Linked DNA regions of Hoeflea sp. 108. The protein of the gene in region 1 interacts with the protein of each later gene in a pairwise test. Links are inferred from orthologs where the notes say so. Each region holds a gene or a part of one and is shown on either strand. Other genes may lie near its edges.

The links.
Region 2: the proteins of B015_RS0111255 (region 1) and ndk interact in binary tests that used the Escherichia coli proteins (3 or more experiments, as listed by UniProt). The link is inferred for Hoeflea sp. 108 from one-to-one orthologs.

What each region holds. Positions count from the first base shown.
Region 1 is NZ_KB890024.1:2,289,738-2,305,497, forward strand. What follows is about bases 8,726-11,617. They hold B015_RS0111255 (5-formyltetrahydrofolate cyclo-ligase), read right to left. Parts: upstream 10,557-11,617; coding sequence 9,894-10,556; downstream 8,726-9,893. Other genes in these bases: ald (alanine dehydrogenase), read right to left, coding at 8,726-9,255; B015_RS0111250 (Lrp/AsnC family transcriptional regulator), read left to right, coding at 9,411-9,884; B015_RS0111260 (bifunctional 2',3'-cyclic-nucleotide 2'-phosphodiesterase/3'-nucleotidase), read left to right, coding at 10,888-11,617. Outside these bases: B015_RS0111200 (SDR family NAD(P)-dependent oxidoreductase), read right to left, coding at 1-799; B015_RS0111205 (cysteine synthase A), read left to right, coding at 1,117-2,148; B015_RS0111210 (alanyl-tRNA editing protein), read left to right, coding at 2,148-2,891; sseA (3-mercaptopyruvate sulfurtransferase), read left to right, coding at 2,906-3,757; B015_RS0111220 (GNAT family N-acetyltransferase), read left to right, coding at 3,760-4,320; B015_RS0111225 (OmpA family protein), read left to right, coding at 4,464-5,021; dapB (4-hydroxy-tetrahydrodipicolinate reductase), read left to right, coding at 5,150-5,971; B015_RS0111235 (DUF1203 domain-containing protein), read left to right, coding at 6,049-6,546; B015_RS0111240 (outer membrane beta-barrel protein), read right to left, coding at 6,614-7,921; more of ald, read right to left, coding at 8,140-8,725; more of B015_RS0111260, read left to right, coding at 11,618-12,864; B015_RS0111265 (glycerophosphodiester phosphodiesterase family protein), read right to left, coding at 12,924-13,904; B015_RS0111270 (hypothetical protein), read right to left, coding at 14,058-14,429; B015_RS0111275 (cyclopropane-fatty-acyl-phospholipid synthase family protein), read right to left, coding at 14,472-15,725. UniProt on the Escherichia coli protein: Involved in the removal of 5-formyltetrahydrofolate.
Region 2 is NZ_KB890024.1:1,606,968-1,622,684, forward strand. What follows is about bases 6,780-9,628. They hold ndk (nucleoside-diphosphate kinase), read right to left. Parts: upstream 8,491-9,628; coding sequence 8,068-8,490; downstream 6,780-8,067. Other genes in these bases: B015_RS0107860 (molybdenum cofactor biosynthesis protein MoaE), read left to right, coding at 6,780-6,972; B015_RS0107865 (YbaY family lipoprotein), read left to right, coding at 7,098-7,865; B015_RS0107875 (glutathione S-transferase family protein), read right to left, coding at 8,568-9,260; B015_RS0107880 (DinB family protein), read left to right, coding at 9,323-9,628. Also shown: B015_RS0107820 (hypothetical protein), read left to right, coding at 1-130; B015_RS0107825 (hypothetical protein), read left to right, coding at 149-865; B015_RS0107830 (glutathione S-transferase family protein), read left to right, coding at 933-1,532; B015_RS0107835 (outer membrane protein), read right to left, coding at 1,625-2,290; B015_RS0107840 (SDR family oxidoreductase), read left to right, coding at 2,710-3,474; excinuclease ABC subunit UvrC, read left to right, coding at 3,471-5,540; pgsA (CDP-diacylglycerol--glycerol-3-phosphate 3-phosphatidyltransferase), read left to right, coding at 5,642-6,238; moaD (molybdopterin converting factor subunit 1), read left to right, coding at 6,244-6,495; more of B015_RS0107860, read left to right, coding at 6,499-6,779; more of B015_RS0107880, read left to right, coding at 9,629-9,835; B015_RS0107885 (hypothetical protein), read left to right, coding at 10,060-10,728; B015_RS0107890 (MFS transporter), read left to right, coding at 10,963-12,237; ribosomal protection-like ABC-F family protein, read left to right, coding at 12,336-14,213; B015_RS0107900 (molybdopterin oxidoreductase family protein), read left to right, coding at 14,417-15,717. UniProt on the Escherichia coli protein: Major role in the synthesis of nucleoside triphosphates other than ATP. The ATP gamma phosphate is transferred to the NDP beta phosphate via a ping-pong mechanism, using a phosphorylated active-site intermediate.

The DNA.
Region 1 (15,760 bases):
GATAGACGAGCGGCTCGCGCTTCCATCTGGTCGAGGCAACCAGCGCCTTCTCGCGGATAGGCCGCGGCAGCAGGAAAAGCAGCTTCATGCCCCAGGTCAGCCGGCGCGGGAAGGTGACCTCGAAACCACTGCTGCGGATTGCCTTGCAGATGCGTTCGGCCGCCCGTTCGACCGGCATCATGGCCGGCATCGAGAACGAGGCCTTTTCCGTCAGCGGAGTATCGATGAAGCCGGGGTTCATCACCTGGGTCCGGATGTTCATCTTGTCGAGATCGAACTTCAGCGCCTCGGCGATGATGTTGACCGCGGCCTTGGTCGAGCCATAGGCGGCGGTGGTCGGCCAGCCGAAATAGGCGCTGATCGAGCCCATGAACACGATGTGCCCGCGTCCGCGGTTGCGCATGCGATCGATGACCGGACCGAGGCCATGAAGCACGCCGAAGACATTGACGGCAAAGCTCTGCCGGAACGCTTTCATGCAAAGGTTGTCGCCGGTCACGGGCATGTAGGCGCCGGCATTGAGCACCGCGAGCACGATTGGTCCGGCCTGGGCCTCGATTGCTGCAACCGCAGCCGCCATGCCGGCTTCGTCGGTGACGTCTGACGGAAAGGACAGCACGCGGCCCGGCATGTCCTTGGTTTCGGCGATCAGCGTGTCCAGCGGGTCGTTTGGGCGCACGGTCACAGCAACCGTATAGCCCTGCTGGGCCAGCAGGCGCGCGACCGAACGGCCGATCCCGGTGCTGCCACCGGTTATCCACGCTACCCCGTCCTTGGGGTCAGCCCGGTATGTGCTCAATCAAGTCCCCTGGGCAGAGTTTCGATGTAGGTCTAACGGCACGGCGTTCATATGCAAGGGCTGTTTTAGGGCTGCATGGTCCGCTCAGGACCGTGCCCGCTTTGCCCACAGTAGAATGCTGACCCTGTGATGCCGATGGTTCAGAGAATATCTTCCCTTGAAAGCCGAGGCTCACATTTTATAGAGCGCCATGCGTCCGAACGGACGCATAAAGGACGCTCTAAAGTATTGAATCTGCGCTTCGTGCTTTCCGAAAATCGATTCCGATTTTCGGGCCGATGCGCTAGGGTTCTCCGGCGAATTGGGAAGGAATCTTCATGCGCTCGGTGATCGATGCCATCGGTAATACGCCTCTTATCCGCCTGAGGCGTGCCTCGGAGGAGACCGGCTGCGAAATCTTCGGCAAGGCCGAGTTCATGAACCCCGGCCAGTCGGTCAAGGATCGCGCTGGCCTGTTCATTATCCGTGATGCTGAAAAGCGAGGCCTGTTGCGGCCCGGCGGCGTGATCGTCGAAGGCACCGCCGGCAACACCGGAATCGGCCTGACCGTTGTCGCCAAGGCGCTCGGCTATCGCACCGTCATCGTCATTCCCGATACGCAAAGCCAGGAGAAGAAGGACGCGCTGCGCCTGCTTGGGGCCGAGCTGATCGAGGTTCCGGCGGTGCCCTACAAGAACCCGAACAACTATGTGAAGGTTTCCGGGCGGCTGGCCGAGCAATTGGCAAGGACCGAGCCCAATGGCGCGATCTGGGCCAACCAGTTCGACAATGTCGCGAACAGGGAAGGGCATATCCGCACGACGGCCGAAGAGATCTGGCAGCAGACGTCGGGCAAGGTCGATGGCTTTGTTTCCGCTGTCGGTACTGGCGGCACTCTGGCCGGCGTCGCCATGGGCCTCAAGGGCAAGAACGCCGGCGTAAGGATCGCGCTTGCAGACCCTCTGGGTGCTGCCCTCTACAGCTACTACACCTCGGGCGAACTGAAGTCCGAAGGCAGTTCGATCACCGAGGGCATCGGACAGGGGCGCATCACCGCAAATCTCGATGGCTTCACGCCCGACTTCTCCTACCAGGTTCCGGATGAGGAGGCGTTGCCCATTGTCTTCGACCTGATCCAAGAGGAGGGCATCTGCGTCGGCGGCTCCTCGGGCATCAACATTGCTGGTGCCATTCGCCTGGCGCGCGAACTCGGACCGGGCCACACCATCGTCACCGTGCTCGCCGATTTCGGTACTCGCTACCAGTCCAAGCTGTTCAATCCAACATTCCTGCGCGAAAAGAACCTGCCCGTGCCCAACTGGATGGAGCGTCCGGTCGAGATCGAGGTTCCGTTCGAGCAGGTGGCGTGATGGCATTTTCGACCGAAGCGGTTTTTCGCGACGACGCCTATCTGCGTGAGACCGAAGCCACTGTCGTTGGCATCAATGACCGTGGCGGCATCATTCTCGACCGCACGATCTTCTACGCCACTTCAGGCGGCCAGCCAGGCGACACCGGTGTGATGTTGCGCCCCGATGGCAGCCCGATTGCGGTGGCCGCCACCATCACCGGCGAGCACAAGGACGAGATCATCCATGTGCCGGCGCTTGAGCAGGCTGTGCCCCAGGTCGGAGAAAAGCTGAGGCTTGCCATCGACTGGCCGCGGCGGCTGTTGCTGATGCGCATGCACGCAGCCTGCCACCTGCTTACGGTGGTCTGCCCCTATCCGATAACAGGTGCAGCCGTCGGCGAGGAGGATTCGCGCGTCGATTTCGATATCCCCGATGCCGGCTTCACCAAGGAAGACGTCACCATCAGGCTGATGGAACTCGTGCAGGCCAACCATCCGATCTACACGCGCTGGATTTCGGAGGATGAGCTTGCCGCCAATCCCACGCTGGTGAAGTCGAAGAACGTTCGTCCGCCTTCCGGCACCGGCCGCATCAGGCTCGTCTGCATCGGCGACAATGCCTCGATCGACAGCCAGCCCTGCGGCGGCACCCATGTTGCCAGCACTGCCGAGATCGGCGAGATCCATATCGGCAAGATCGAGAAGAAAGGGCGCGAGAACCGCCGCTTCCGCATCCGCTTCGGCGCGATGCCCGCCAACTGAACCGGAGAACTGCCATGGGCGACAAAAGCGCCTTCGTCATCGACGCTGACTGGCTCGAACAGCGGCTGAGAACGCCCGGACTGTCGATCGTCGATGCGTCCTGGTACATGCCGGCGCAGAACCGGGATGCGCGCAAGGAGTATGACGCCGCCCATATTCCGGGCGCGGTGTTCTTTGATCAGGATCTGGTTGTCGATCCCGATTCGACCTTGCCGCACACGATGCCGTCGGCGTCGCTGTTTGCGCGCCATGCCGGTTCGATGGGCATTTCGGCTGACGACACCATCGTCATCTATGATGGTCCTGGCTTCCAGTCGGCGCCACGCGTCTGGTGGATGTTCCGCATCATGGGCGTCTTCCAGGTCTACATCCTGGATGGTGGTTTCGGGCGCTGGAAGGCCGATGGCCGGCCGGTGACCGCTGAGCCCACCAGGACTGCGCCGAATGTCTTCCATGTTGACTACGATGCTTCCAAGGTCGTCTCGCTGACGGAGATGCGCGACATCGTCCAGTCGGGCAGCGCCCAGATCGCCGACGCGCGTTCTGCCGGACGGTTCGAGGGCACCGACCCGGAGCCGCGTCAGGGCTTGCGCTCCGGCCATATGCCGGGTGCGCGCAACGTGCCTTCGGTCACCTTGTCGGAAAATGGCGAATTCCTGCCGCTCGATCGCCTGAAGGCCAAGCTCGAAGACGCGGGGCTCGACCTCTCCAGACCAGTCGTCACCACCTGCGGCTCCGGCGTCACCGCCGCCGTCATCACGCTCGCGCTGCAGTCGCTTGGCCATGGCGACGTCAGGCTCTATGACGGGTCATGGACCGAATGGGGCGGGCTGTCGGATACACCTGTGGTTGCGGGAAAAGCCTGAGCATGGGCGCGGACCGCAGCGAGACCATCCCGGTCACAGTGACCTTTCTCGAGATGCAGGTGCCGCCGGCCTATTCGCCGCCGCTGCCTGTCAACAAACAGATCGCGCTGCTGAGGACGCGCGACATACCGCTTCACTTTTATCGTTACCTCGCCGACCGCGTCGGCCGAAAATGGCACTGGGTCAATATCCTGAGACTCAACGACGAGGAACTTGCGGCAGGTCTCCATCGGGAGGATCGCGACATCAGGGTGCTTTACCTCGACGGCGCGCCCGCCGGCTTCTTCGATCTCAAGCCGCATCTGCCCGACGAGGTTGAGCTCGCTTATTTCGGCATTATGGAGCATGCGACGGGGCAGGGGCTGGGCCGCTGGTTTCTGGGCGCAGCCATAGCGGCAGCATGGTCGTACAAGCCACGCAAGGTGACAGTGCAGACCTGCACGCTCGATCATCCCGCCGCCCTTTCGCTTTATCAGAAGCTGGGTTTTTCGCCCGTCGCGCAGAAGGGCGAGACAGTACGCACCATGACTTTTGCCGAGCGCTCCGCCAGCGTTATGCGCTAGCAGAACTGAAGAGAACCGGTTGCCCGGTGCCAGATATCGGCAGTGCGCGTGTGAATGGACCGTTCATCCCATCTTCAGGTTGCTTCAGGCATTTTCCGCGCCAACAGGTTCGACTGCGAAGTCGAAGTGAAAGGAGAATGTAGATGCTGAACCGCCGTACCGTTGCTGCCGCACTGATTGCCCTGATCGCAGCCCCTTCCTTCGCCGCCGCCCAGGCGACGACGCCCTCGGCTGCGCAGATCGAGCGCCAGCTGCAAGCCGCGCCGACGGTCAAGCTCAAGCCGAACCAGCGGGTCACCGTGCGCGAATTCAAGCGCCGGCCGGACCTGCGCCGCATGGCCCCGTCGATCGACATCCAGTCGATTAATTTTGCCTTCGGCTCGGCCGAGGTTCCCTATTCGCAATATGGCAAGGTCGAAAATATCGCCAATGCGCTCGAGCGCATCCTGCGCCGCGATCCCGGCGCGCGCGTGCTGATCGAGGGCCACACCGATGCGGTCGGCTCCTACGCGTCCAATCAGGCGCTGTCGGAGCGGCGCGCCGCCGCGCTCAAGCAGACGCTGGTTCGCGAATTCGGCCTTCCGCGCTATGCGCTGGAAACCGTCGGCTACGGCGAGGAATTCCTGCTGGTGCCGACCCAGAACGAGAACTGGCAGAACCGCCGCGTCACATTGCGCCGCTACGACGCCTTTATCCGGTAGTCGATTCGGTATCTTCGTCAGCGATCGCTACGATACCCCAGAGCCCGGCCCGAAAAGCCGGGCTTTATTCACGCTGATTTCGATGGTATACAGTATACCAAAATGAAATGACGATATTGGGAGGGGAGATGACGACCAAGGTAGTGATGGCTGGCGCCACGGGGTGGGTCGGCAGGGCGCTGGTTCCGGCGATACTGGCGCAGGGCGACATGCAACTGGTCGGCGCGGTGGCTCGCCGCGCTGCTGGCCACGATGCGGGTGTTGCCGCCAACGGCCAGCCGATCGGCCTCGCCATTCGGCCGTCCCTGAGCGAAGCGCTCGACGTGCCGTCCGATGTCGTCGTCGACTACACCAAGCCGGTGGCCGTCAAAGGCCATGTCATGCAGGCAATCGAACGCGGCCGGCATGTCATCATCGGCACCTCCGGTCTCGGCGCGGCCGACTATCGCGAGATCAATGCGGCGGCACGTGCCAATGGCGTTGGTGTGGTCGCGGCTGGGAACTATTCCATCACGGCGACGCTGATGAAGAAGTTCGCGTTGATGGCCGCGCAATACATTCCCGACGTCGAGATCATCGATTACGCCAGCGCCCGCAAGCCCGACGCGCCGTCGGGCACAGCACTCGAACTGGCTGAGACCCTATCGGAGATCAGGGGCGCGCCGACGGCGTTGCCGAAGTCGGAAATATACGGCCACCCGGAGGCGCGCGGTGCGACGCTGGGTGAGGGCACGGCTGTGCAGGTTCATTCGCTGCGGTTGCCGTCTTATCAATTGTCCTGCGAGACCGTGTTCGGCCTGCCCGAGGAGCGCCTGGTCATCCGCCACGATGCGGGTACATCGGCTGTGCCCTATGTCGCCGGCACGCTGCTCGCGATCAGGCGTGTGCGTGAATTTACGGGGTTGGTGCGGGTGCTCGATGCGCTGATGGACGAAACACTGTCAGTGTAGCAAATCGGGTGGGCGACATGCTCCTCCAAGCCTAGCTTGCGGCAATCCAGCAAGAAGGTCACAAGGAGATCGTCGTCATGACCGTTCGTTTCCAGGCACTGCCGTCCCAGGAGGTGAGGGCGCTTCAAAAGGGCGCGCCGGATGCCTATGGCATGCGGCCGGAACGCAAGATTTCAGACGGTGTCGGCGTACCCTGCCGCCACTGCCTCAAGAATGTAGGGGCAGGCGAGTCCTATCTGATCCTGGCTTACAGGCCGTTTCCCGAACTCCAGCCCTATGCCGAGACGGGACCCATCTTCCTTCATGCGGAAGAATGCTTGCGTGCCGACGAGGGTGCCGAGTTGCCTGAACTTTTCAGCAAAACGCGCGACTACATCCTGCGCGGCTACAGCACCGACAATCGCATCGTCTACGGGACTGGAATGGTAACGGAGACGCCCGAGATCGTTGAGACGGCAGCCATGCTGCTCCGGCGCCCCGACGTCGCCTATGTCCACATGCGCTCAGCCAGGAACAATTGCTACCAGTGCCGGATCGAGCTGGCTGAAGCGGACGCTCGGGAATTTGTCGCCTGATTTCGCCAATGGAAAAGCCCGCGGCATCGCTGCCACGGGCCTTGTCTCATCTGGCTAAGCCCGTGGCTTAGTTGAACTTGTACTTCGCGCCGACACGGACAGTGTGGAAGGCAGGGATAGTCTCCGATCCATCTTCGTTGTCATGACCGTTGTACTGTGAGTAGCGATACTCAAGATTGACGGATACGTTGTTTGAAACGGCTGTCTCAAGTCCGCCGCCCACTGAAAATCCGTTCACGCTCCAATCCCTCGTCTCGCTGAGGCCGGGAACGGACATTTTTTCCTCGACGTGCTGCCAGCTATAACCACCAAGCGCATAGGCAAGAGTAGTCTCGTTCAGCTTGGCGCCAACTCGAGCGAGCAAGTCAAAGCCATAATCGGCCTTGCCCTCATACTTCGGACCACCGAACGCAGAGGCGTCGAACAACTGGGTGGTCATGCCCGAATATCGGCCGCCAAGCTGCAGGCCGGCCACCCATATGCCATTGAATTCGTGATCGTAGCCTACATTCAACTCGCCAAACAGACCTTCGCCGCCGATGCCATGGATACTGGTAGTTCCGCTAGGGTCCTTTAGCTCATCTACAATGGCCCCAGCACCAAGTGCCCCACCGACGTAAAAGCCCGTCCAGCTATAGGCTGGAGCGGCGAAAGATGTACCGCCGCCGTTTTGTGCGCCAAAGCGATAGTTGGCACCGATGTGGAAAGTATGTGTTGTGGGCTCAAATTTGAGCGCTCCACCCCCAAGGTCCTCAATAGCGATGTTGTTGCCATAGTTGGCGTAGCGATACTCGGATTTGAGGGTCCAGTTGCCGCTAATTGCGGTTTCCATGCCGACCCCGAGCACATATCCGCTACGATTTTTGTCAGTATCGAAAGGCACGGCTCCAGGTGCATCTAGCTCGATGTGCTGCCAAGTATAGCCGCCGAGCACATATCCCAAGGTCGTAGGGGTAAGCAGATAGCCCGCCCTGGCGGCAACGTCGAAGCCGTACTTGTTCTTAAGCGATAGTTCCCCGGCGCCCAGCATGTTCTCGACAGAGAACGCGATGTTGCCCGCGTGAGCGTCGATGAAGCCGCCAACCAGCACTCGTTCCGAAACCAAGTAGTCGTAGCCTGCGCTCACCTCTGCAAATACGCCATCTCCACCAAGATCCATAAGGCCTTGGGTGGGGCTACCACCCGGGGCAACTACCTCGGTGCCTCTTACGACCGCACCCACGCCGCCGCCAAAGCCGACATATACGCCGCTCCAGTTGAAGCCGGCGGCCGGTGCCTCGGTTGCAACTGCATCTGCCGCGTATGCCGACGATGCCAGTGCTGCAATTGAGGATGCGCCGAGAAGAAGCGTTGCGATGGTCTTCGAAAATTTCATGTTACTACCCCACTACCAGTGCAGGCAGTTTTGGCACGCTTACGTTGCGTGCGATGCAGCTAAAATGTCACAGATCGGGTCAATGCACATTTAGTCGGAAACATTTTTGGGTGTATCCGGCGAATGTTAGAGAGAATAAAACAGATCAATACCTTAAATGCCGAAATGAAAGCGCCCGCCGCATTGCTGCGACGGGCGTTTCGGCTGTTGAAGCCGACTCAGGCAGCCAGTGCAGCCTTGGCTTCGATCATCTCGTAACCGAGCGCCTCGGCGACTGCACGGTTGGTGATGCGACCACGGTGGACGTTGAGGCCGTTGCGCAGATGCGGCTCGTCGGCAAGCGCCTTCAGCCCGCGATCGGCCAGCGCCAGGCCGTAGTGCAGCGTGGCATTGTTGAGCGCATGCGCCGAGGTCACCGGCACTGCGCCCGGCATGTTGGCGACGCAATAGTGGATGATGCCGTCGACCTCATAGGTCGGATCGGCATGAGTGGTCGCATGCGAGGTCTCGAAGCAGCCGCCCTGGTCGATTGCGACATCGACGAGTACCGCACCCTTCTTCATGCCCGACAGCATCTCGCGGCTGACCAGCTTGGGTGCTGCAGCACCGGGGATCAGGACGGCACCGACGACGATGTCGGCCGAGAAGCATTCTTCCTCGAGCGCTTCGACGGTCGAATAACGCGTGTGCACGCGACCGGCGAACAGGTCGTCGAGCTGGCGCAGGCGCGGGATCGAGCGGTCGATGATGGAGACGTCGGCACCGAGGCCAGCCGCCATGCGCGCTGCATGCAGGCCGACCACGCCGCCGCCGATGACGGCGACCTTGCCCGGCAGCACGCCCGGTACGCCCCCGAGCAGCACGCCGCGCCCGCCATTGGCCTTCTGCAGTGCGGTTGCGCCAGCCTGGATCGACAGGCGGCCGGCGACTTCCGACATCGGCGCCAGCAGTGGCAGGCCGCCGCGATCGTCGGTCACCGTCTCATAGGCAACCGCCGTGACGCCAGAGGCCAGCAGGCCCTTCGTCTGGTCCGGATCCGGAGCCAGATGCAGGTAGGTGTAGAGGATCTGGCCTTCGCGCAGCTGCACCCATTCGTTCGGCTGCGGCTCCTTGACCTTCACGATCATATCCGAGCGGGTGAACACCTCTTCAGCCGTCCTGGCGATCTGCGCACCGGCGGCACGATAGGCATTGTCGTCGGCACCGATGCCCGCACCTGCGCCGGTCTCGACCAGCACTTCGTGGCCATGCGCCACATATTCGCGCACCGCACCCGGCGTCAGGCCGACGCGATACTCATGGTTCTTGATTTCCTTTGGGCAACCTACGCGCATTTCCTGCTCCTCCGCAGCCTTTCCGGCCATGTTCCCTTAGGGGAGAAAGTGAATCACGAATCGGCCCGAATATGTTTGCGAAATGAATTGTGTTTCGGAGGCCGGATCGATATTTCTTGCGCATGGTTGGCAGATAGTCGAAGGAAATTCGAAGAATGCCGTTGGACAGGATCGATATCGCCATCCTCGATGCGTTGCAGAAGGATGGCCGCATGCCGAACGCGGCATTGGCAGAGAAGGTCGGCTTGTCGCAGTCCGCCTGTTCGCGCCGCCTCGACAATCTCGAGAAGTCGGGCGTCATCGCCGGCTACCACGCCCGGCTGTCCAACGCGGCCCTCGGTCACCAGATGACCGTCATCGTGCACATTTCGCTGTCGGGGCAGTTCGAAAAGACGCTGACCGAATTCGAGATCGCGGTGAAACGCTGCCCCAACATCCTGTCCTGTCACCTGATGTCGGGCGAATACGACTACATCCTGCGTATCGCCGCGCGCGACCTGCCTGATTACGAGCGCATCCACAAGGAATGGCTGTCGGCCATGCCGCATGTCACCAAGATCAACTCGTCCTTTGCGCTGCGCGAGGTCGTCGATCGCACGGCAATGGGTATGCGTCCCGAACTCGCCTGAGGTGAGCCCTCACCGGATGACGCCGGCCTCGGTGACGATCCTGTCCATGGGGATGTCGTGGGGCTGCGGATAGATTGTTGGCAGGCGCGCCAACTCATAACCTATGCCGATGACCAAAGCCTTGCGCGGCAGCGCCGCCAAAGTGCGGTCGAAGAAGCCGCCGCCATAGCCAAGCCGGTAGCCCGATCCGTCGAAGCCGACCAAAGGGGCGATGACGATGTCTGGAATGACCTCCGGTCCGGTAGCCGGCACCGGAATGTTCCAGACGCCGCGCTCCAGCTTGTCGCCCGGCGCGTAGGCTTTGAAGGTCAGTGGCCGGCCCAGCTGGATGGCGATTGGCAGCGCGGTCTTGCCGCCACGAGCATTGACCGAGGCGAGCCAAGGCCTGAGGTCTGGCTCGCCTCGGAAGGGCCAGTAGAGGCTGACCAGCCTGCCGGCAACGTCGCCGACAATCTTGTCGAGACCTTGCGCGATCAGTCCGGCCATGGCCGTCCGTGCGTCGGCTGAGACCTCCAGCCTGTGTTCGATCAGCCGTGCGCGCTCAGCCTTGCGCCAGCGCCGCACCTCGGCCCAATCGGGCGGCGACGGGGCACGGAACTCCGGATCAAGCTCATGCATGAAACAGGGAGGTGAGGCGTATTGCGCCGGACCGTCGTCGTCGAGATCGCCCATGTCAGGACCTCCTGAAGCGCCTGTGTCCGGATGAACGCACGAGGACGCTCTAGCTGGCTGTATCTGCGCATCGCGCTTTCCGAAAACGCGTTCCGGGCGATGCATCGGGATTTCAAACACTGCGGAAGCCTAGTCCTGCACGCACCATGCTTGTGGTCAATCGGCGACATGCCATGGCCCAAGAGGTCGCAAATTTCCTGGACCAATGCATTCCTCACAACTTGTCGCGAACCTGTCATGCGAGTCGGCTGGACTTCAGGGGATTTTGGCGCAAGATTTGATCTTTCGGACGCCGGCTAAATACTGTCACTTCATTTCCCTGGAGAATGAAATGTCCACCACGCTTCATCCGATTTCTCGTCGTTCCTTTCTCGCGGGCTCAGCTGCCGCGGGCGCACTCGTGATGCTGCACCCGTTCGCGGCGCGCGCCCAGGCCAACCAGGCCCATCTTCGCATCATGGAAACGACCGACCTACACGTCCACGTCTTTCCTTACGACTACTACGCCGACAAGCCGAACGACACGATGGGCCTAGCCCGCACCGCCTCGATCATTGACGCCATCCGCGCCGAGGCCGCCAATTCCGTGCTTGTCGACAATGGCGACTTCCTCCAGGGCAACCCGATGGGCGACTACATGGCCTATCAGCGCGGCATGAAGGACGGCGACGTCCACCCGATCATCAAGGCAATGAACACGCTGGGCTACGATTGCTCGACGCTTGGCAACCACGAGTTCAACTACGGCCTCGACTACATGTTCAAGGTGCTGAACGGCGCCAATTTCCCGTTCGTCTGCGCCAACCTGACCAAGGGCCAGCTGGCAGGCGACGCCACCAAGGACGAATTGTTCCTCAAGCCCTATGTGATCCTCGACAGGAAGGTGAAGGACGGCTCCGGCGCCGAGCATCCGATCCGCATCGGCCTGATCGGCTTCGTCCCGCCGCAGGTCATGACCTGGGATTCGCGCCATCTCGACGGCAAGGCGATGACCCGCGACATCGTCAAGGCCGCCCAGGCCTGGGTGCCGCAGATCAGGGAAGAGGGCGCCGACATCGTCATTGCGCTTTCGCATTCGGGCATGGGCACGCTCGAACAGGGCGAAAATCTCGAAAACGCCTCCATCCTGCTTGCCGGCGTCGACGGCATCGACGCCATTGTCACCGGCCACAGCCATCTCGATTTCCCCGGTCCGAAATTCGACAAGATCGAGGGCCTCGACAACGCCAAGGGCACCATCAACGGCAAGCCCGGTGTCATGGGCGGCTTCTGGGGCTCGCATCTCGGCCTGATCGACCTGCTGCTCGAACGCGACGGCAAAACCTGGAAGGTGGTGAAATCCTCAAGCGAAGCGCGGCCGATCTTCAAGCGTGTCGACAAGAAGGTCGTGCCCAATGTCGAGAGCAAGGCCGCGGTCGAGGCCGCAGCCAAGGAAGAACATGAGGCGACGCTCGCCTATGTGCGCACACCTGTCGGCAAGACGTCTGCTCCGCTCTATTCCTATTTCGCGCTCGTTGCCGACGATCCGTCGGTACAGATCGTGAGCCAGGCGCAGATCTGGTACATCAAGGATATGCTGAAGGCGACCGAGCACAAGGATCTGCCGGTGCTCTCGGCAGCCGCTCCGTTCAAGTCGGGCGGCCGCGGTGGTCCGGACTATTACACCGACGTGCCGGCGGGCGACGTCGCCATCAAGAACGTGGCCGACCTCTATCTCTACCCCAACACCGTGCAGGCCGTGGCGATTACGGGCGCGCAGGTGAAGGAGTGGCTGGAGATGTCGGCCGGCATCTTCAACAAGGTCGAGCCTGATAAGGCCGACCAAGTGCTGATCAACGCCGACTTCCCGTCCTACAATTTCGACGTCATCGACGGCGTGACCTACAAGATCGACCTGGCCCAGCCGCCGAAATACGATCCCAAGGGTGCCGTGCTCAACGCCGGTTCGAACCGCATCGTCGATCTGATGTTCGACGGCAAGCCGATCGATCCGGCCGCCAGGTTCGTCGTCGCCACCAACAACTATCGCGCCGGCGGTGGCGGAAATTTCCCAGAGATCAACGCGTCCAAGCTGGTTTTCGAGGCGCCTGATACCAACCGCGACGTGATCGTGCGCTACATCGTCGACCAGGGCACGATCAATCCGTCGGCCGACGCCAACTGGTCGTTCGCACCGGTTGCAGGTGCCTCGGTGATCTTCGAGACCGGTCCCAAGGCCAAGGACCACATATCGGAGGTCAAGGCCGTCAAGATCGAGCCGGCTGGCGAGGGTGCCGAAGGTTTCGCCAAATACCGCATCACTCTCTGATCGTTGGAACTGGCTAGGGGAGCGGCCGGAGTGACCCGGCCGCTTTTGCATTTGTGCGATCAGAGCGCCTGCCGCTGGAGGGCTGGAGCGATCATGTCGAGGGCGTCGGTCGAGATGCCGCCGGAATAGCCCTCGGGCAGGGCGTCGATCATCTCGGGGTCGTTCATGCCTTCCGAGAAGCCGCTGCCATGATAGGGCGCGATGAGGAAGACCTCGGTACCGCTCGCTGCCATCCGGTCCAGGAACCGGTTGGGCCATCCCCACAGCCAGGGCGCAAAGTTCGTTGGCAACAGCATTGCCCGGTTGCGGCACTCGTCGGGCACGTAGCCGCTCCAGCCAAGCGCCTGGTACCGGATCAGGCAGCGCTTCAGGGACTGCTTGGACAGCGTCCTGATACCGGGCAAGGCCTGCTTGAACGCCTGCACCGGCCGGTCGCCGCCAAGCACCGCCAGGTCGTCCTGGCGGCTGGGCGGCAGGGTCGCGATGAATGCCGCGAGCCGTTCGCCTTCCTGGGCGTCATTGCTCTTGACGTTGATGTGGAAACGCTTGTCCGGAAACTCGGCCAGAACCTCGTCTAGCGACGGAATCAGACCGACGCCCAGGCCCCGGAACGGATAGGTCTTGCCGCCGTCTGCCGTGTAGCCGTAGCCGACGTCGAGTTTCTTGAGCTCGGCCATCGAATGCGATCGCGTCTCGCCCGTACCCTCGGTGCGGCAGTCAACGGTCCAGTCGTGGAACACCGCGAACTTGCCGTCGGTCGTCGGGTGGATGTCGAACTCAAGCACATCGGCGCCGCGTTCGAAGGCCGCTTTCATCGAGCGGAGTGTGTTTTCGAGATAATCGTGCCGCGGCGGGCGGATGCGCTCGGCGGTGCATGTGTCGCGTTCCAGGCCGACACTGTCGAACTCCTGCGACAAGCCGCGATGGGCGAGAATCACCGGCTTTCCGGCGGCTCGACTTGAGAGCAGCGACGTGTTGTTGAGGTAGATGGCCCCGGTGGCCGCCACGGCCAGGAGCAGGAAAATACTGCGTTTGCGCATGTCTCGATTCGCTCCGATGCCCGGCCCGAGAGACATACAGAACGGCGAGCAGGCTTTTTCACGGCTAAAATGAGCAGGATGAAGTCTATTCCAAGAACAATTCGGCGGGCGAAGCCAGGTGACGGTTGAGAGCAAGCACAGCCGGCGGAAAGACTATTCCGGAAATTTGCGGCGTGCGGTGGCTGTGGCCAGCACTTTGCCCGAGGCGTCGATCGCCTTCGCCGTGAACTGGTAGCGATGCGGCCTGGGCGGGCAGGGGCCCTTGTAGGTGAATGCGCCATAGGCAAGGGATTTCCGCCCCTGGTATGCCACCTTGCCGCCGCCATGTGGGTAGCCTGTGGCGTCGAGGTCGACCATGCGGATGTCGAGGCTTTCCGTGTCCTTTGGCACGCCTGAGAGCGACATTGGCGGCGACTTGGGATCGAAGCACTTTTGTGTCGGTCCCCACTCGAACGACAGGCCCATTTTGGCGTAGGCGCCCGTCGTCAGTGCCAGCGTTATGCAACAAGCCCAAAGGACGCGCATCGCAGCCTCCTGTAGCCAAGACCGGCGGCGTGTGTGGATCGCCTAAGCCTTATATACCACCTGCCGCACGTCGATGTATTCGGCGCGGAAGCCTGCCTCGCAATAGTGGAGATAAAACTCCCAGAGCTTCTTGAAGCGTTCGTCGAAGCCGAGCGGCACGATGCGCTCCCAGGACGACCAGAAACGGGCCCGCCATTCCGCCAGGGTGCGCGCATAGTCCTGCGCAAAGACCCGCTCGCGCAGGAAGTCGAGCCCATGGTCGGCACCCAGCGACTTGAGCAGTGCCGGCGTGGGCAGCATGCCGCCCGGAAACACGTAGCGCTGGATGAAGTCGGGGCGCTTGCGGTAAATCGGATAGGCGGCCTCGTTTATGGTGATGATCTGCAGCCCCGCTGTGCCTCCCGGACGCAGGCTGTCCTTCATCTTGGCGAAGAAGGTTGGCCAGTGTTTCTCGCCCACTGCTTCGAACATCTCGATCGAGGCGATGCGGTCATATCTGCCCGCCTCGTCGCGATAATCCTGCAGCTTGAGCGTCACCTTGTCGGCGAGGCCTGCCTCCTGGATGCGCTTCTGGGCAAAATCGAATTGCTCGCGGCTGATCGTCAGCCCGGTGACCTTGCAGCCGATCTCGCGGGCGACGAACTCGGCAAAGCCGCCCCAGCCGCAGCCGATCTCAAGCACGTGGTCGTTTGCGCCGATGCCGGTGTCGCGCGCCAGTGCCCGGTATTTTTCCGCCTGGGCGCCGGCGAGGTCGTTGGCGCCGGTAGCATAAAGCGCGGACGAATAGGTCATGCTCGGGTCGAGCCACTGGCGATAGAAATTGTTGCCGAGGTCATAGTGGGCCGAAATGTTGCGCTTCGATCCCTTGCGTGTGTTGTCGTTGAGCCAGTGGCGGACGCGCTGGATCGTCGTCAGCAGCCAGTTTGCGCCGCCCGCGATCTTCTCGCCTGCCTCGGAATTGACCACGAACAGTTCGAGGAAGCTGGTGACATCGGGGCTTTCCCAGTCTCCGTCCATGTAGGATTCGGCCAGGCCGATGGTCCCGCCGCTGAAGGCGCGGCCGGGCAGGTTCCAGTTGTGCAGCACGATTTCGGCCTGCGGGCCGGGCGCCTTGCCGCCGACGAGCACGCTGCGCCCGTCGGGCATCTTTACCTTCAGCGTGCCGCGCGGCAGATGCAGCGCCGCCGAAAGAGCCATGCGTACGCGCGCCGGCAGGCCGCGGGCGAAGTCGGCGATATTGCCTTCATGCAGCCGCGTCACGCCGCTGCCAGGTCCATCCGATTTGTTCTGGGCCATCTCGACGTCCCAAATCCAATTGCCCGGCTCAGCGC
Region 2 (15,717 bases), 680 kb from region 1 along the record:
TGATCGCGACATCTGGTATCTGGTCGAAGAGGGCATGGGCTTTGCTTCGATCGGCAACAATGTCGAGTTCTGCGTGTCCGGCTTCGATCGCTGGAACGTCTATGACGGCCGCTGCCGCGTCCTGCGCTGAGGTTGGCCGGATTTCGTCATGATCCGCAGGATGCTCCAGGTCGCGCTCGTCGGCGCGGCCTTTTCCGCGCTTTGTGCCTGTGCTCCTGCCGAGCAGGAGAGGCCCGCGGCTGACAAGTCTGCTGGACCCGCGACGCAGCAGGCAGCCGCAGTTCCGCGCGGGCAGGGCTTCGATTTTTATGTGCTGTCGCTGTCGTGGTCGCCGAGCTACTGCGAAGCGGAGGGCGAGCAGGCCAACGGCCAGCAATGCCGCGCTGGCCGGCCCTATGCCTTCGTTGTGCATGGCCTGTGGCCGCAATTCGAGCGTGGCTATCCTTCGGACTGCCAGACCGGCAACAGCGATGTGTCAAGCGCCACGCTGCGCGGGCTCTACGACCTGATGCCATCAGCCGGCTTGATCCGCCACGAATGGCGCACGCACGGCACCTGTTCGGGGCTGAGCCAGGACGACTATTTCAAAGTGTTGCGGGCCGCTCGCGAAAAGATCGAGATTCCCGCCCAATTCCGCCGCCTGGACAACTACCAGACCTTGGCGCCTGGTCAGGCCGAGCGCGCCTTCCTTCAGTCGAATCCCAGCATGAGCGCAGAGGATATCGCGGTGACCTGTGACCGCCGCTATCTCCGCGACGTCCGAATCTGCATGACCAAGGATCTCGATTTCCGTGCCTGTCCTGAAGTCGATCGGCGTGCCTGCCGGCTCGACAAGGTGGTGATGCCGCCGGTGCGTGGCGGCTGATTCTTGCTGTTCGCGCGTTGCCCTTGCGGCACGCGCTGATATGGTCGCCCGCGAAAAGGGAGCCACCATGCCGCAACTGCTTTATTCTTCCGCTTCGCCCTACAGTGCCAAGGTTCGCATGGCGGCCGTCTATGCCGGGATTCCGGTGGAGCCGGTGACGGTCGAGACCGGCCCGCAGCCGGCGATGCTGACCGACGTCAACCCGCTCGGCAAGATTCCGGTTTGGGTGACGGACGACGGACAGGGCATCTACGACAGCCGCGTCATCACCCAATATCTGAACCGGATTTCGGGCAACAAGCTGTTCCCGCGCAACGCTGACAAGCGCCTGGACGCGGAGCGTCTGGAAGGCTTGGCCGACGGCATCTGCGACTGCCTGCTGGCGATGGTCTACGAGCGCCGCTCGCGCCCAGAGGAGATCGTCCATCAGCCCTGGATCGACAAGCAGTGGGCGAAGGTGGCACGCTCGCTCGACCTGCTCAACGCCAATCCGCCCAAGCTGCCCAAGGCGATCACGACCGGCCAGATCGCGCTGCGCGCGGCGATTGGCTACATGGAACTGCGTTTCGCTGGAAAGTGGGAGAAGGGGCGTCCGCGCCTAAAGCGCTGGGCCGCGCGTTTCGACGAAAAATTCCCCGAGTTGAAGGCCGTCATCCCGCAGGGATGATCTGGCATCGCAGCTGGGCGCCCCCTCGGCCGGCAGGAAAACAAAAAAGCCGGGCACAAGGCCCGGCTTTTCCGTTGGTCCGATCGGGAGGATCAGAACTTCATGCCGACGCCGAACTGGATGCGGTGATCCTTGAGCGAGACGTCGTGGTTGGTGCCACCGAGGTTGTAGCTGTCGGTGCCGAGATCGGTGTAGCGATACTCGACGCGGCCGAAGACCGACTCGGTCAGCTTGACGTCGGTGCCGACGCCGGCGGTCCAGCCAAGGGCGGTGTTCGAGTCGCTGCCGGTTGCATCCGACACCTTCACGCGCTGGCCAGCACCACCGGCCGTGCCGTAGAGCAGGATATCAGGCGTAACGGCATAGCCAAGACGGGCGCGCAGCGAGCCTTCGACGCCCGACTTCACTTCCGTGCCGGAGTTGTCGCCCTTGATGCCGCTGTAGCCGATGTCGCCTTCAGCGCCGATGACGATGTTGTCCATCTGGTAGTTGTAGCCGACGAACGCACCGCCAAGGAAACCCTTGGTGTCGATCTTGTTGTCGAACGTCTTGTCGTTGGCCGTGCCCGAGAAGCCGTAGCCGACGGTCACACCAGCATAGGGACCAGCCCAGCTGGCGACCGGGGCAACTTCCATCGGAGCTGCGGGGGCCGGCGGCTCTTCCATGACGACGTCGGCTGCGAAAGCCGGCATAGCCGCCAGAGCGACGAGGCCGAACGCTGCCGCGAGCGGACGAGCGTGCTTGAGAATGGCAGTCATTTTTTACTCCTTAAGCCAACTAGACACTGGCTTTCTTTCAAAATGGCGCCCTTGAAACCCGTCCGGGGGGATAAACGGTCCAGGCGCCGAACAGTTCCGAATGTCGTGTCGAAATGCGGCTGAACCGAACCTGAAGTTGGGTGATTGCCGGGCTGAAATGAGGCTGAAGCATGACGTTGCGCTAATGCAACATCGCCTGTCGGCTGCCTTGTCGGCGAATTGCCGCAAGCCGCTTGGTGCAAGGAGTTGGGCGTTCTATATCTCGTCTGCCGATATGGTTCGCGGGACGATTGGAAGGCGCCGCCGAAGGGCTTCGTCACATTGTCGCCAGATCGATGAACGGCTTTTTACTGATGTTACCGAAGGGTAACCAAACTCGACTGCGTGCGGCTGTCGGGCAAACAGCAAGGGATGATCAGATGGCGGCCATGGAAGGCAATGTGCTGGTGACCGGAGGTGCCAAGCGGATCGGACGCGCGATCGCCGAGGATCTGGCGGCTCATGGCTTCGGCGTCGCCATCCATTGCAACCACGGGCGCGCCGCTGCCGACGATCTGGCTGCTTCCATCAATGCCAATGGTGGGCGCGCGGCGGTGGTGCAGGCCGACCTTGCCGACATGAAAGCGGTCGACAGCTTGCTCGCCGCTGCCGAGGCAGCGCTCGGGCCGATCACGCTTCTGGTCAACAATGCCTCGGTGTTCGAGAGCGACTCGGTGACGGACTTCGACTGGGAGGCATGGGACCGGCATTTTGCCCTGCATGTGAAGGCACCTGCGCTTTTGGCAAAGAATTTCGCGGCTGCCTTGCCTGACGGCGCAGAGGGCCTGATCGTCAACATGATTGACCAGCGCGTGCTCAAGCCGACGCCGCTCTATTTTTCCTATTCGCTGTCGAAGGCCGCACTCTGGGCGGCGACGCGCACCATGGCCCAGGCGCTGGCGCCGCGTATCCGCGTCAACGCCATCGGACCGGGGCCGACGCTGCCCAGCGCGCGCCAGGACGCTGCAGCCTTTGCCGCCCAGCTCGACGGGCTGATCCTCAAGCACGGCCCGGAGCTTGGCGAATTTGGCGCGACCGTTCGCTATCTGTGGCAGGTAAGGTCAGTAACTGGCCAGATGATCGCGCTCGACGGCGGCCAGCATCTTGCATGGCAGACGCCCGACGTGACAGGCATGGTGGAATGAGTCCACGCGAATCCGATACCGGCTCTGGCCCCCGCAAGGGCGGCAAGGCGGCCGAAGACATGCCCGACATCGAACTCGACGACGACGAGTCGGTAGAGGACGAACTTGCGCCGGCGGCCTCTGGTCCGGACCTGCCGTTCACCGCCATCGACTGGACCGCGCATGCCGGCGACGCCGACGGTCTGGTCGGTGCCGAAGTCATCCAGACCATGGTCAAGCGCCTGCCCAACGCGCCCGGCGTCTATCGCATGATGAACGCGGCCGGCGACGTGCTTTATGTCGGCAAGGCGCGCAGCCTGAAGAAGCGTGTGACCAATTACGCGCAGGGGCGCTTCCACACCAACCGCATCGGCAAGATGGTGCGCGAGACGGCGACGATGGAGTTCGTCGTCACCCGCACCGAGATCGAGGCGTTGCTGCTCGAAGCAAACCTCATCAAGCGCCTGAGGCCGCGCTTCAACGTTTTGATGCGGGATGACAAGTCGTTCCCCTACATCATGCTGACCAGCGATCATACGGCACCCGGCATCTACAAGCACCGCGGCGCGCGTTCGCGAAAGGGCGGCGACTATTTCGGTCCGTTTGCATCGGCGCAGGCAGTTGGCCGCACCATCAACTCGCTGCAGCGCGCCTTCCTGCTGCGCAGCTGCACCGACAGCTTCTTCGACAACCGCACCCGGCCGTGCCTGCTGTTCCAGATCAAGCGCTGCGCCGGGCCCTGCACTGGCGAGATCTCGCGCGAAGGCTACGACGAGCTGGTGCAGGAGGCGAAGGACTTTCTCTCCGGCCGCAGCCAGAAGGTGAAGACCGAAATCTCCGGCCAGATGCAGCAGGCGGCGGAGGATCTCGATTTCGAGCGCGCCGCCGTCTATCGCGACCGCCTCGCAGCACTGTCGCATGTGCAGAGCCACCAGGGCATCAATCCGCAGACGATCGACGAGGCCGACGTCTTTGCCATCCATCAGGAGGGCGGGCAGACCGGTATCCAGGTGTTCTTCTTCCGCACCGGCCAGAACTGGGGCAACCGCGCCTATTTCCCGAAGGCAGATTCGTCGCTCGAAGCCGCCGAGGTGCTGGGCTCGTTCCTCGCGCAGTTCTACGACGACAAGCCGTCACCGCGCTCGATATTGCTGTCACATGCTGTCGAAGAACAGGAACTGCTGGCTGAAGCGCTGTCGACCCGCGCCGGCTACAAGGTCACGCTTTCTGTGCCTCAGCGCGGCGAGAAGAAGGACATCGTCGACCATGCCGCGCAGAACGCCCGCGAGGCATTGGGCCGCCGGTTGGCGGAAACATCGACCCAGGCTCGCCTGCTGGAAGGTTTTGCCCAGACCTTTGCCCTCGAAAAGCCGCCCGTTCGCATCGAGGTCTACGACAACTCGCATATCATGGGCACCAATGCCGTTGGCGGCATGATCGTCGCCGGCCCGGAAGGCTTCGTCAAAAACCAGTACCGCAAGTTCAACATCCGCTCGACCGACATCACGCCTGGCGACGATTTCGGCATGATGCGTGAGGTCATGACCCGCCGTTTCTCACGCCTGCTCAAGGAGCATGGCGGCGAGCAGCCCGAGGAGGCCGAAAGCGTCGAGGATGCCGGTGCGTTTCCGGCCTGGCCTGACGTCATCCTCATCGACGGCGGGCAGGGGCAGATGACGGCCGTGCGCGCCATGCTGGCCGAGCTTGGCATCGAGGACCGGGTGGTGGCGATCGGCGTCGCCAAGGGCCAGGACCGAGAGGCGGGGCGCGAGCGCTTCTTCGTCAGGGGCAAGGATTCGTTCTCGCTGCCGGTGCGCGATCCCGTGCTCTATTTTGTCCAGCGCCTGCGCGATGAGGCCCATCGTTTCGCCATCGGTTCGCACCGGGCGCGGCGCAAGAAGGAGATGGTCAAGAACCCGCTTGACGAGATCGCCGGCATCGGTCCGTCACGCAAGCGCGCGCTGCTTCTGGCATTCGGCACCGCCAAGGCGGTGAGCCGTGCTGCCGTCGACGACCTGATGGCGGTGGAAGGCATCTCTGAATCGACTGCCCGCCTTGTTTACAACCATTTTCACGATAATGGGTGATGGATTGTCGTTCGCAAACATGTTGGCCTAGCGATAGGCAGTTGACCCCTGACGCCCGCTTCTGATTTCACTTAGGCAGACCGAAAAGAGCATTCGAGACCATGGCCCAGCGCGCATTCAACCTGCCCAACATACTGACCTATGCGCGCATCCTGGCCGTGCCGATGGTAGTGCTCTGCTTCTTCCTGGAAGGACGTCTGCAGTCGTCCGACTTCGCGCGCTGGAGCGCCTTGGCGATTTTCGTCATTGCCAGCATCACCGATTATCTTGACGGCTACCTTGCGCGCGCCTGGAAGCAGACTTCGAACATCGGCAGGATGCTCGACCCGATCGCCGACAAGCTTTTGGTTGCCACCTGCCTGCTGCTGCTAGCCGCCGACACCGATAATCGCGGCGGTATCGCCGGCTGGTCGCTGTGGGCGGCCATCATCATCCTGTGCCGCGAGATCCTGGTCTCGGGCCTGCGCGAATATTTGGCGGCGCTGAAGGTCAGTGTGCCCGTCACCCAGCTCGCCAAGTGGAAGACGGCGATCCAGATGGTGGCCATCGCCTTCCTGCTGGCAGGACCTGCCGGCGACAAGATTTTCCCGCTGACCACCCAGACAGGTCTCGTGCTGCTTTGGATCGCGGCGATCGTGACGCTATATACCGGCTATGACTATTTCCGTGCTGGCCTGAAGCACATCATGGACGAGTGAGCCGTATGAAACTCATCTATTTCGCCTGGGTGCGCGAGCGGATCGGCAAGGCAGAAGAAGATGTCGAACTGCCAGCCGAGGTGAAGACGGTTTCCGATCTTCTGTTGTGGCTCAAGTCGCGCGGCGAAGAGTTCGAAAGCGCCTTGCAGCATCCCGAGGTGATACGGGTCGCAATCAACCAGGAGCATGTCGATCACCGCCAGCCGGTTGCCGGTGCGCGCGAGATCGCGCTGTTTCCGCCGATGACGGGCGGCTGAGCCATGACCTCCGCCGTCGTGCCCATGGTGCGCATCCAGGCGGCGGATTTCGACGTCGCCCAGGAAATCGGCCGGCTGACTGCGGGTCGGGCGGATGTCGGTGCTGTCGTCACCTTCACCGGTCTGTGCCGTGACGAGGCCGGCACGTTGTCGGCACTCGAACTCGAACATTATCCGGGCATGGCCGAGGCTGAAATCTCCAGGATCGCGGCCGAAGCGCTGGAGCGCTGGCCGTTGTCGGGCATGACCGCCATTCATCGCTTCGGACGGGTCAGGCCGGGCGAGAACATCGTGCTCGTCGTTGCTGCCTCCAAGCACCGGCAGGCCGCCTTCGAGGCCGCCAGTTTCCTGATGGATTATCTCAAGTCGCGAGCGCCCTTCTGGAAGAAGGAGCATCGCGCCGACGGCAGTGCCGGCGACTGGGTGGATGCCAAGGAAAGTGACGAAGCTGCCGCGGCGCGCTGGGCCCGGCCATGACAGTCGGTGGCCGTCTTGGAGCGACGGGCGGCCACGGAACCACCGCAATCCTTTGCACCTTCGGAACTGGATGACAGCAACAGTCATGCCGCGTCCAGGCAACAACGCATTTCGGGGAGACAACCATGCTGGGCAAGCTCGCGGAATTCATCGTTTTCGGCTTTGCGCCGCTGCTGATCGGCATGCTTGCAGTACCTGACATGGCGATGGCTGAAGAGAAGACGATTTCAGGCGAGGTGCTCTATCGCGAACGCATCGCATTGCCGCCTCACGCAGTTTTGACCGTGCAACTGGTCGACGTGTCGCTGGCCGATGCTCCGTCCACTGTCATCGGCCAGCAGAAGATCGATCCGGCCGGGCAGGTGCCGATCAAGTTCGAGGTCCGCTTCGATCCGGTCGCCATCCGGACGGGCATGACTTATGCGCTTCAGGCGCGCATCACGGTCGACGACCGCCTCTGGTTCATCAATGACGAGCGCTACTCGGTCGATCCGCTCAACGCCGTGCCGCAGAGCATGGTACTGAAGATGGTGAGCCAGGCCAGCGAACCGGCCAAGGACGACATCTTCGACCGCGAATGGGTGGTGGAGCAGATCGGCGGTGCCGACGTCCTTGACGCGCCGCCTTCGACGCTGCGCATCGATCCGGCCGGTGGCGTGACCGGCCGTGGCGCTTGCAACAACTTCTTCGGCCAGGCCAAGGTCGACGGCAAGGCGATCACCTTCGGCCCGCTCGGCTCGACCTTCATGGCCTGCGAGCAGGCGGTGATGGATCAGGAGCACCGCTATCACCAGGCCCTTGGCCAGGTGACGTCCTATCGTCTGGACGGCGGCAAGCTGATCCTCGCCGACAAGGACGGCAAGGACATCCTGCGTTTCGGCGATGGCGGCTGATTGAATCGTTTTCTGTGGCTTGTCAGGTAACTCTTTGAAAAGACTGATGGCCCGTCCAGCTTAGGTCGAAGGCTTCGACCAGGCGGCGATTGCGTCCTCGGCCTGTCGAGGAGCGAACAACAGGAGAAAGAAAAAGCCGGGGCAAACCCCCGGCTTTTCGATTCTGGATCAACGCCTTGTCAGGCGTTGCCGACGGTCTGGATCAGCCGACGACTTCGGTGCCCGAGAACCAGTAGGCGATCTCTTCGGCAGCGGTCTCAGGAGCGTCCGAACCGTGCACCGAGTTCTCGCCGATCGACAGGGCGTGGACCTTGCGGATGGTGCCTTCGGCAGCATTGGCAGGGTTGGTGGCACCCATCACTTCGCGGTTCTTGGCGATGGCGTTCTCGCCTTCGAGAACCTGGACGATCGTCGGAGCCGACGACATGAACTCGACGAGCTCGCCGAAGAAGGGGCGTTCCTTGTGAACGGCGTAGAAGCCTTCGGCTTCGCGGCGGCTCATCCACACGCGCTTGGAAGCGACGACGCGCAGGCCCGCATCCTCAAGCATCTTGGTGATTGCGCCGGTCAGGTTGCGCCTGGTTGCGTCCGGCTTGATCATCGAAAAGGTGCGTTCGATCGCCATGTCTGGTCCTTATGATTTCTGGGATTTTGCAGTGTGGCGGGCTCTATACAGGCCGCCCGCTGCATTGCCAAGGGGGACTAGGCGGCCGCGGCGATGCTGCGCCCCTTGCCGCCATGAAGGTCGAGACAGCGCTCGAACCACTCGGCAACCGGGTCGGCAGCTTCGAGTAGCTGGTAGGGGGTGGCGATCCTCGCCCACTGCAGCGCGCCGAAGACGATGTAATCGGCAAACAAAGGTTGCTCGCCGCCGATCCACGGTTGGTAGGACAGCATACTGCGCAGCGGCTCCAGAGAAGCGCGGAAGCTGGAGAGGCTGGCATCGCGGCTGGCGGTTACCTCTTCAAGGGGCCTGCCGAAACGGGCTTCGCGGCTCTTGCGGAAATAGGCTGCATTCTCGTCGTCCTGCATGGCGTGCAGGGCCGTGAGCGCAGCCACGGAGATATAGGGATGCAGCGTCAGCTGCGACCAGCGCTCGATGAAGCGTGCATGCGCCATGCCGCCCGGGCCTTCGAACAGCGACGGTTGCTCTGGATAGGCCTCTTCCAGATAAAGCGCGATGGCGAACGAATCCGGGATCACCTTGTCGCCATCGCGGATGACGGGGATCGTCTTCGAGACGCCGCCTTCGATCTCTGGCACTTCCACAAGGCGCTTCAGAACGGCGCGGTAATCGAGCCCCTTGTGCTCCAGCGCCATCGCCACCTTCCAGCAATGCGGGCTGAAGGGGCGTGCGGCATCGCTGCCGACGAGATCGTAGAACAGAATGGTCATTGGCGAGGCTTTCCGATGCACTTAGGAAGGACAGACGGTTTCGAAGCACCAAGGAATATCAGATGAAGCAGCATTTCAGGATGATGGCCGCCTATAATCAATGGGCCAACGAGCAGGTTTATGGCGCTGCGGCCGATCTTGGCGAAGAAGACTTCGGCCGTGACGTCGGTGCCTTCTTCAAGTCGATGCGCGGCACCCTGAACCACCTGCTCGCCGCGGACCGCATCTGGCTGAAGCGCTTCACGGGCCTGGGCGATGCTCCGTCGGCGCTTGACGCGATCTTGCACGAGAACCTTGCCAGACTGACGACGGCCCGCGAGGCGGAGGACAGGCGCATCGTCGAATGGATCGATGGTCTCGAGGAGAAGGCCTTCGCCGGCCGCTTCACCTATATGACAGTAACCGACATGCGTACCATTTCGCAGCGTCTGGCACCTGCGCTGACCCACCTCTTCAACCATCAGACCCATCATCGCGGCCAGGCGCATATGATCCTGACCGTGTTGAGGCGACCTTCGATAAACCTCGACTTGATCTATTTCCAAAGGTCGGAAGTAGGCCGAAATTATGCTTAATTAGAATTAAATTACGATTTGCATGCAAACGGAAAAATTGTTTGCACACAAATGAAAGTTTTTAATACGCTTTACTATAAGTTGTGACTCGATTTGACTATCGATTGAGAAAGATGTCAGTCTCCGTGGTGGGCTGAAACTTTCAGTCCAGTGGGATCGTTACTGCGCAGGCAACCAGTTTCTGGTGGCTGGTTGTTTGGATTGGCAACCACAGGGAGACATCCATGACTGGCATTTCCAAGGCAATCGCAACTGCACTGGCGGGTGGCATTGTTTTTGTAGCGCTCGCCGCGCCGGCCAGCGCGCTGGACATCGGCGATCGTAGCAAGGGACTTGGCGTCTCGATTGATTCGAAGGGCATCGGCGCGACCGTGGGCGGCTCGGGCGGCATCAATGCCGATGTCGGGCTCGGTTCGGGCGGCAGCAAGGGGCTGGCGAGCGCCAGCGTCAACGCCAGCGTCGGCGGCGCCAAGGGTCTCAACGCCAATGTCGATGCCGGCGTAGCCAACAGCAAGGGCCTCGTCGACGCCAATGCAAAGGCAACGCTGGGCGGCTCGAGCGGCCTCAACGCCAATCTCGGCGCGAATGTCGGCGGTACAGGCGGGTTGGCCAAGGTCAGCACCACTGTTGGTGTTGGCGGGAACAATCTGCTCGATCTCGGCGTCACCATCGGCGGTCCCGGTCTGCCGGGTGGCCCTGGTGGTCCTGGCGGTCCGGGAGGTCCTGGTGGCCCCGGCGGTCCAGGCGTCATCAATCCGGGCGTGATCGGCGGCATGTCGCAGGCGCAGGTGGCGGCCTATGTCAAGCGTTGCAACATGGTGCTTTCGAACCCGATGGCGTTCGAGAGCGACCTGCGCGAACTCTGCAAGCTTCTGCGCATGGCCAGCCGCTAAGCGGCGACAGTGGTGATTTCGGACGGCCCGCGCTTCGCGGGCCGTTTCGTTTTTCGGCAGGGCGCGCCGGTCTTCGCTGAGGGCCCTTCCCGAAAAAATGTCATGAGCCTGTCTGGATCATGAGATCCGGCCGTCGCGGCCGCTTGCCTTGTTGGTACAACTGGGACAGAGGGTGGCTATGGTCGTGGAATGGGCAATTGCGCCCGCCGTCGGCTACGTTTCGAACCATGGGGAATGCCCTTGCGCGCCTTCGGCGAAAAGACCGGCCAGACGATCGTGCTGCTGCTCATCGCGGGCTCCGGCATGGTTGCGATCGCCCGTGGCATGACGCTCACCTTCCTCGCGATCCGCCTGCAGCAGGATTTCGGCCTCAGTCCCGCTGCCATCGGCATGCTGATCGGTGCAGGTCCGCTTCTCGGTGCAGCCGCAAGCCCTTTTGCCGGCACGCTTTCGGATCGGATCGGCCGCCGCAGTGTACTCACAGTCGCGCTGCTGTTCGCCGGCCTTGGATTGATCGGCCTGGGTCTGGCGCAGTCGGTTGCCGCCTTTGCCATTGCCCATATCGTGTCGTCGGTGGCAGCAGCCGTCTATGAGCCTGTTTCGCGCGCGCTGATGAGCGACGCGGCCCCTGAAAAGCTTAGGCTCAAGGTGTTTTCCTGGCGCTATCTGGTGATCAATGCCGGTTGGGCCGTCGGGCCGATGATCGGCATTGCCATTGGCGCCAATTCGCCCATGCCATTCTTCATCGCAGGCGCGGTTCATTTTGCCTTCTCGGCTGCGATCTTCTTGATCGTTCCGGCTGTGTTCGTCGGCACGGCTGGTGCCGGCGCTGCTGCGCAGATACCGGGCTTCCGCAGGCTGGTCGCCACGCTCAGGGATCGCCGGCTGATCTTCTATCTCGGCGGCGGCACGCTGCTGCTTGCCGTTTACGGCCAGTGGTCGGTGACCCTGTCGCAGTACCTCACCACCAATCTGGAAGATGGGGTCAAGATTTTCGCCTGGCTGGTCACCACCAATGCGGCGGTTGTTGTGTTCGCCACGGCGCCTGCACGGATGCTGATCGAGCGGATCGGGCCGATGAAGGCAATGGTCCTGGGGTGCCTGCTGTTCCTCGGCGGCGAGGTCGGTTTTGCCTTCGCCACCAGCGCCACAATGCTGATCGGCTTCATGGTGCTGTTCACCATCGGTGAGGTGCTGGTCGTGCCCTCGGAATATGTGCTGGTCGACCGCATCTCCAACGACGGCAATCGCGGCGCATATTTCGGCGCGCATTCCTTGTGCGCGGTGGGCAATTTCTTCGGGCCGCTGCTTGGCGGGCTGGCGCTCGGTGCGTTTGGCGGGCAGGGCATGTTCATGCTCTTTGCGGCATTCGCTGCCGGCTCGGCGGTGCTCTTTGCCCTTGGATATGCATCGCCGCCGCCGGCATCGCTCGACGGTCACGCGGCAGCAGTCGGCGGCGAGGCAACCGAAGGTGCCATGCACCGCGTGGGCCGGCCGGCTTACGCCTGAACCTTCAGTTCGGTAGCTATTTTTGGCCATGCGTTGCGCCCTTGATGGTGCGCACGCACTTGCCATTGTCGGAACTCTTCGTCAGAAACCCTCTCGTCATGCTTATTATCAACGATCTCTCCCTCCGCATCGCCGGACGCCTGCTTCTCGATCATGCGTCGCTGACCCTGCCTGCCGGCACCAAGGCGGGCCTCGTCGGCCGCAACGGCACGGGCAAAACCACGCTGTTCAAAGCGATAACTGGCGACTTCAGCTCGGAAACCGGCAGCATCAGCCTGCCGAAGAACACGCGCATCGGCCAGGTGGCGCAGGAAGCGCCCGGTACCGAGGAACCGCTGATCGACATCGTGCTCAAGGCCGATGTCGAGCGCACCGCGCTTCTCGCCGAGGAGCAGACGGCCACCGATCCGCATCGCATTGCCGAGATCCACATCCGCCTCGCCGACATCGACGCGCATTCGGCGGAATCGCGCGCGGCGACCATTCTTGCCGGTCTCGGCTTCGACGACGAAGCGCAGCGGCGGCCGGCCTCGTCCTTCTCGGGCGGATGGCGCATGCGCGTTGCGCTCGCGGCCGTGCTGTTTTCGGAACCTGACTTGCTGCTGCTCGACGAACCGACCAACTATCTCGATCTCGAAGGCACGCTGTGGCTCGAGAACTATGTGTCGAAGTATCCGCACACGGTTCTCTTGATCAGCCACGACCGCGACCTGCTCAACCGCGCGGTCAATTCGATCGTCCATCTCGACCAGAAGAAGATGACTTTCTGGCGCGGCGGCTACGACCAGTTCGAGCGCCAGATCGCCGAGCAGCGGGAGTTGCAGGAAAAGGGCCGCGTCAAGCAGGAAGCGGCGCGCAAGCACCTGCAATCCTTTGTCGACCGCTTCCGCGCCAAGGCTTCCAAGGCACGCCAGGCGCAGTCGCGCATCAAGGCGCTGGAGAAGATGAAGCCGATCGCGGCGCTGATCGAGGACAATGTCAGGCCGTTCAGCTTTCCCGAGCCGGTGAAGACGGTAGCCTCGCCGATCGTGGCTCTCGACAAGGTCAATGTCGGCTACCAGGCCGATAAGCCGATCCTGAAGAAAATGACGCTGCGCATCGATGCCGACGACCGCATCGCGCTTCTGGGCGCCAACGGCAACGGCAAGTCGACCTTTGCCAAGTTGCTTGCCGGACGCCTTCAGGCCGAGACGGGATCGGTGACGATTGCGCCAGGCCTCAAGGTGGCGATCTTCGCCCAGCACCAGCTTGACGACCTCAGGCCGGAAGAAAACGCCTACGAGCATGTGCGCCGACTGATGCCGGACGCGCCGGAATCGAAGGTGAGGGCGCGTGTCGCCCAGTTCGGCCTTCCCACGGAGAAGATGAACACCGCCGCCAAAGATCTGTCGGGTGGCGAAAAGGCGCGGCTGTTGATGGGGCTTTCCGCCTTTGACGGGCCGAACCTGTTCATCCTCGACGAACCGACCAACCACCTCGACATCGACAGCCGCGAGGCGTTGATTATGGCGCTCAACGAGTTCCCGGGCGCCGTCATCCTGATCAGTCACGACCGCCATCTGCTGGAAGCCACGGCCGACCGGCTGTGGCTGGTCAAGGACGGCTCGGTCAATCCTTATGACGGCGATCTCGAGGACTACAAGACGCTGGTGACGGGTGTGTCCGGCGACCGGCGCAAGGAGCGTGAGGCCGACAAGGCCTCCAAGGCCGACAAGCGCCGCGAGGCCGCCGCGCGGCGCGCCGCCCTCGAGCCGCTGGCCAAGGAAATCCGCGCCACCGAGGCGCTGATGGATCGTATCCGCAAGCGCATCGACACGATCGAGGACCAACTGGCCGACCCGAAGCTCTACGAGAAGGATCCGACGACGGCGACGCAACTCGCCAAGGAGCGCTCGCAGCTATCGGCCCAGCTCAATGGCCACGAAGACAAGTGGCTGGCCATGTCGGCCGAATATGAAGAAGGCACAGCCGAGTAGGGGCCGCAACGCGGCGCTGCCCCTCATCCCCCTGCGGGACCTTCTCCCCGGTTGGTGATGGGGAGAAGGAGGCTGGCCGCAACGGTTTCGCGCGTCCCTTCCCCCCGTCCACGGGGAGAAGGTCCCGGCAGCGGGGATGAGGGGCAGCGCACCCCCTCGAATTGGCCCTACACGGCGCGCGGACATCAGGGTAAAAGGGCGCCATGAACCAGCACGCCAAGATCAGGATAGGCCATTCGGCCTGCCCGCATGACTGCCCGTCGACCTGTGCGCTCGAGGTCGAGCTGCTCGACGACAAGCGCATCGGCCGTGTCCATGGCGCCAAGTCGAACAGCTATACGGCAGGCGTCATCTGCGCCAAGGTCGCCCGCTACGCCGACCGCGTCCACCATCCCGACCGACTGCTGAAGCCGCTGATCCGCACTGGCGCCAAGGGCGACGGCAACTGGAACGAAGCGAGCTGGGAGGCGGCGCTCGACCTGATCGCCGAAAGATTCATCGCCGCGGAAGTCAAATACGGCTCGGAGACGGTCTGGCCCTATTTCTACGCCGGCACGATGGGGCTGGTGCAGCGCGACGGCATCGAGCGTCTGCGCCACGCCAAGAAATATTCCGGCTTCTTCGGCTCGATCTGCACCAATCTCGCCTGGACGGGTTATGTCATGGGCACCGGTGCGCTGCGCGGCAGCGATCCGCGCGAGATCGGCAAGTCGGACTGCGTCGTCATCTGGGGCACCAATGCGGTGGTCACCCAGGTCAATGTGATGACCCACGCGATCAAGGCGCGCAAGGAACGCGGCGCCAAGATCGTCGTCATCGACATTTACGAGACGGCGACGCTGAAGCAGGCCGACATGGGGCTGGTGCTGAAGCCCGGCACCGATGCGGCACTCGCCTGCGCGGTCATGCACGTTCTGTTCAAGGAAGGTTTTGCCGACCGCGCCTATCTCGAAAAATACACCGACGATCCCAAGGGGCTGGAAGCCCATCTCGCCGACAAGACGCCGGAATGGGCGGCCGCCATAACCGGCCTGACCGTCGACGAGATCGAGGCTTTCGCCCGGCTGGTCGGCACCACCAAAAAGACCTTCTTCCGTTTGGGCTACGGTTTCTCGCGCCAGCGCAACGGCTCGGTCAACATGCATGCCGCCCTGTCGATCCCGGCGGTGACCGGGGCCTGGCAATATGAGGGCGGCGGCGCCTTCCATTCCAATTCGGGCATCTTCAAGCTCAATGGCGAGCTGCTCGAAGGCACCAGGTTCCGCGACCCCAACATCCGTTATCTCGACCATTCGCGCATCGGCCCGGTGCTGACCAATGCTGCGGACGCGCTCTATGGCGGCCCGCCTGTCACGGCGATGCTGATCCAGAACACCAATCCGGCCAATGTCGCGCCCGAGCAGCGCCTGGTGGTCAAGGGGCTGATGCGCGACGACCTGTTCACGGCCGTGCACGAGCAGTTCATGACCGATACGGCAAAACTCGCCGACGTCGTCCTGCCCGC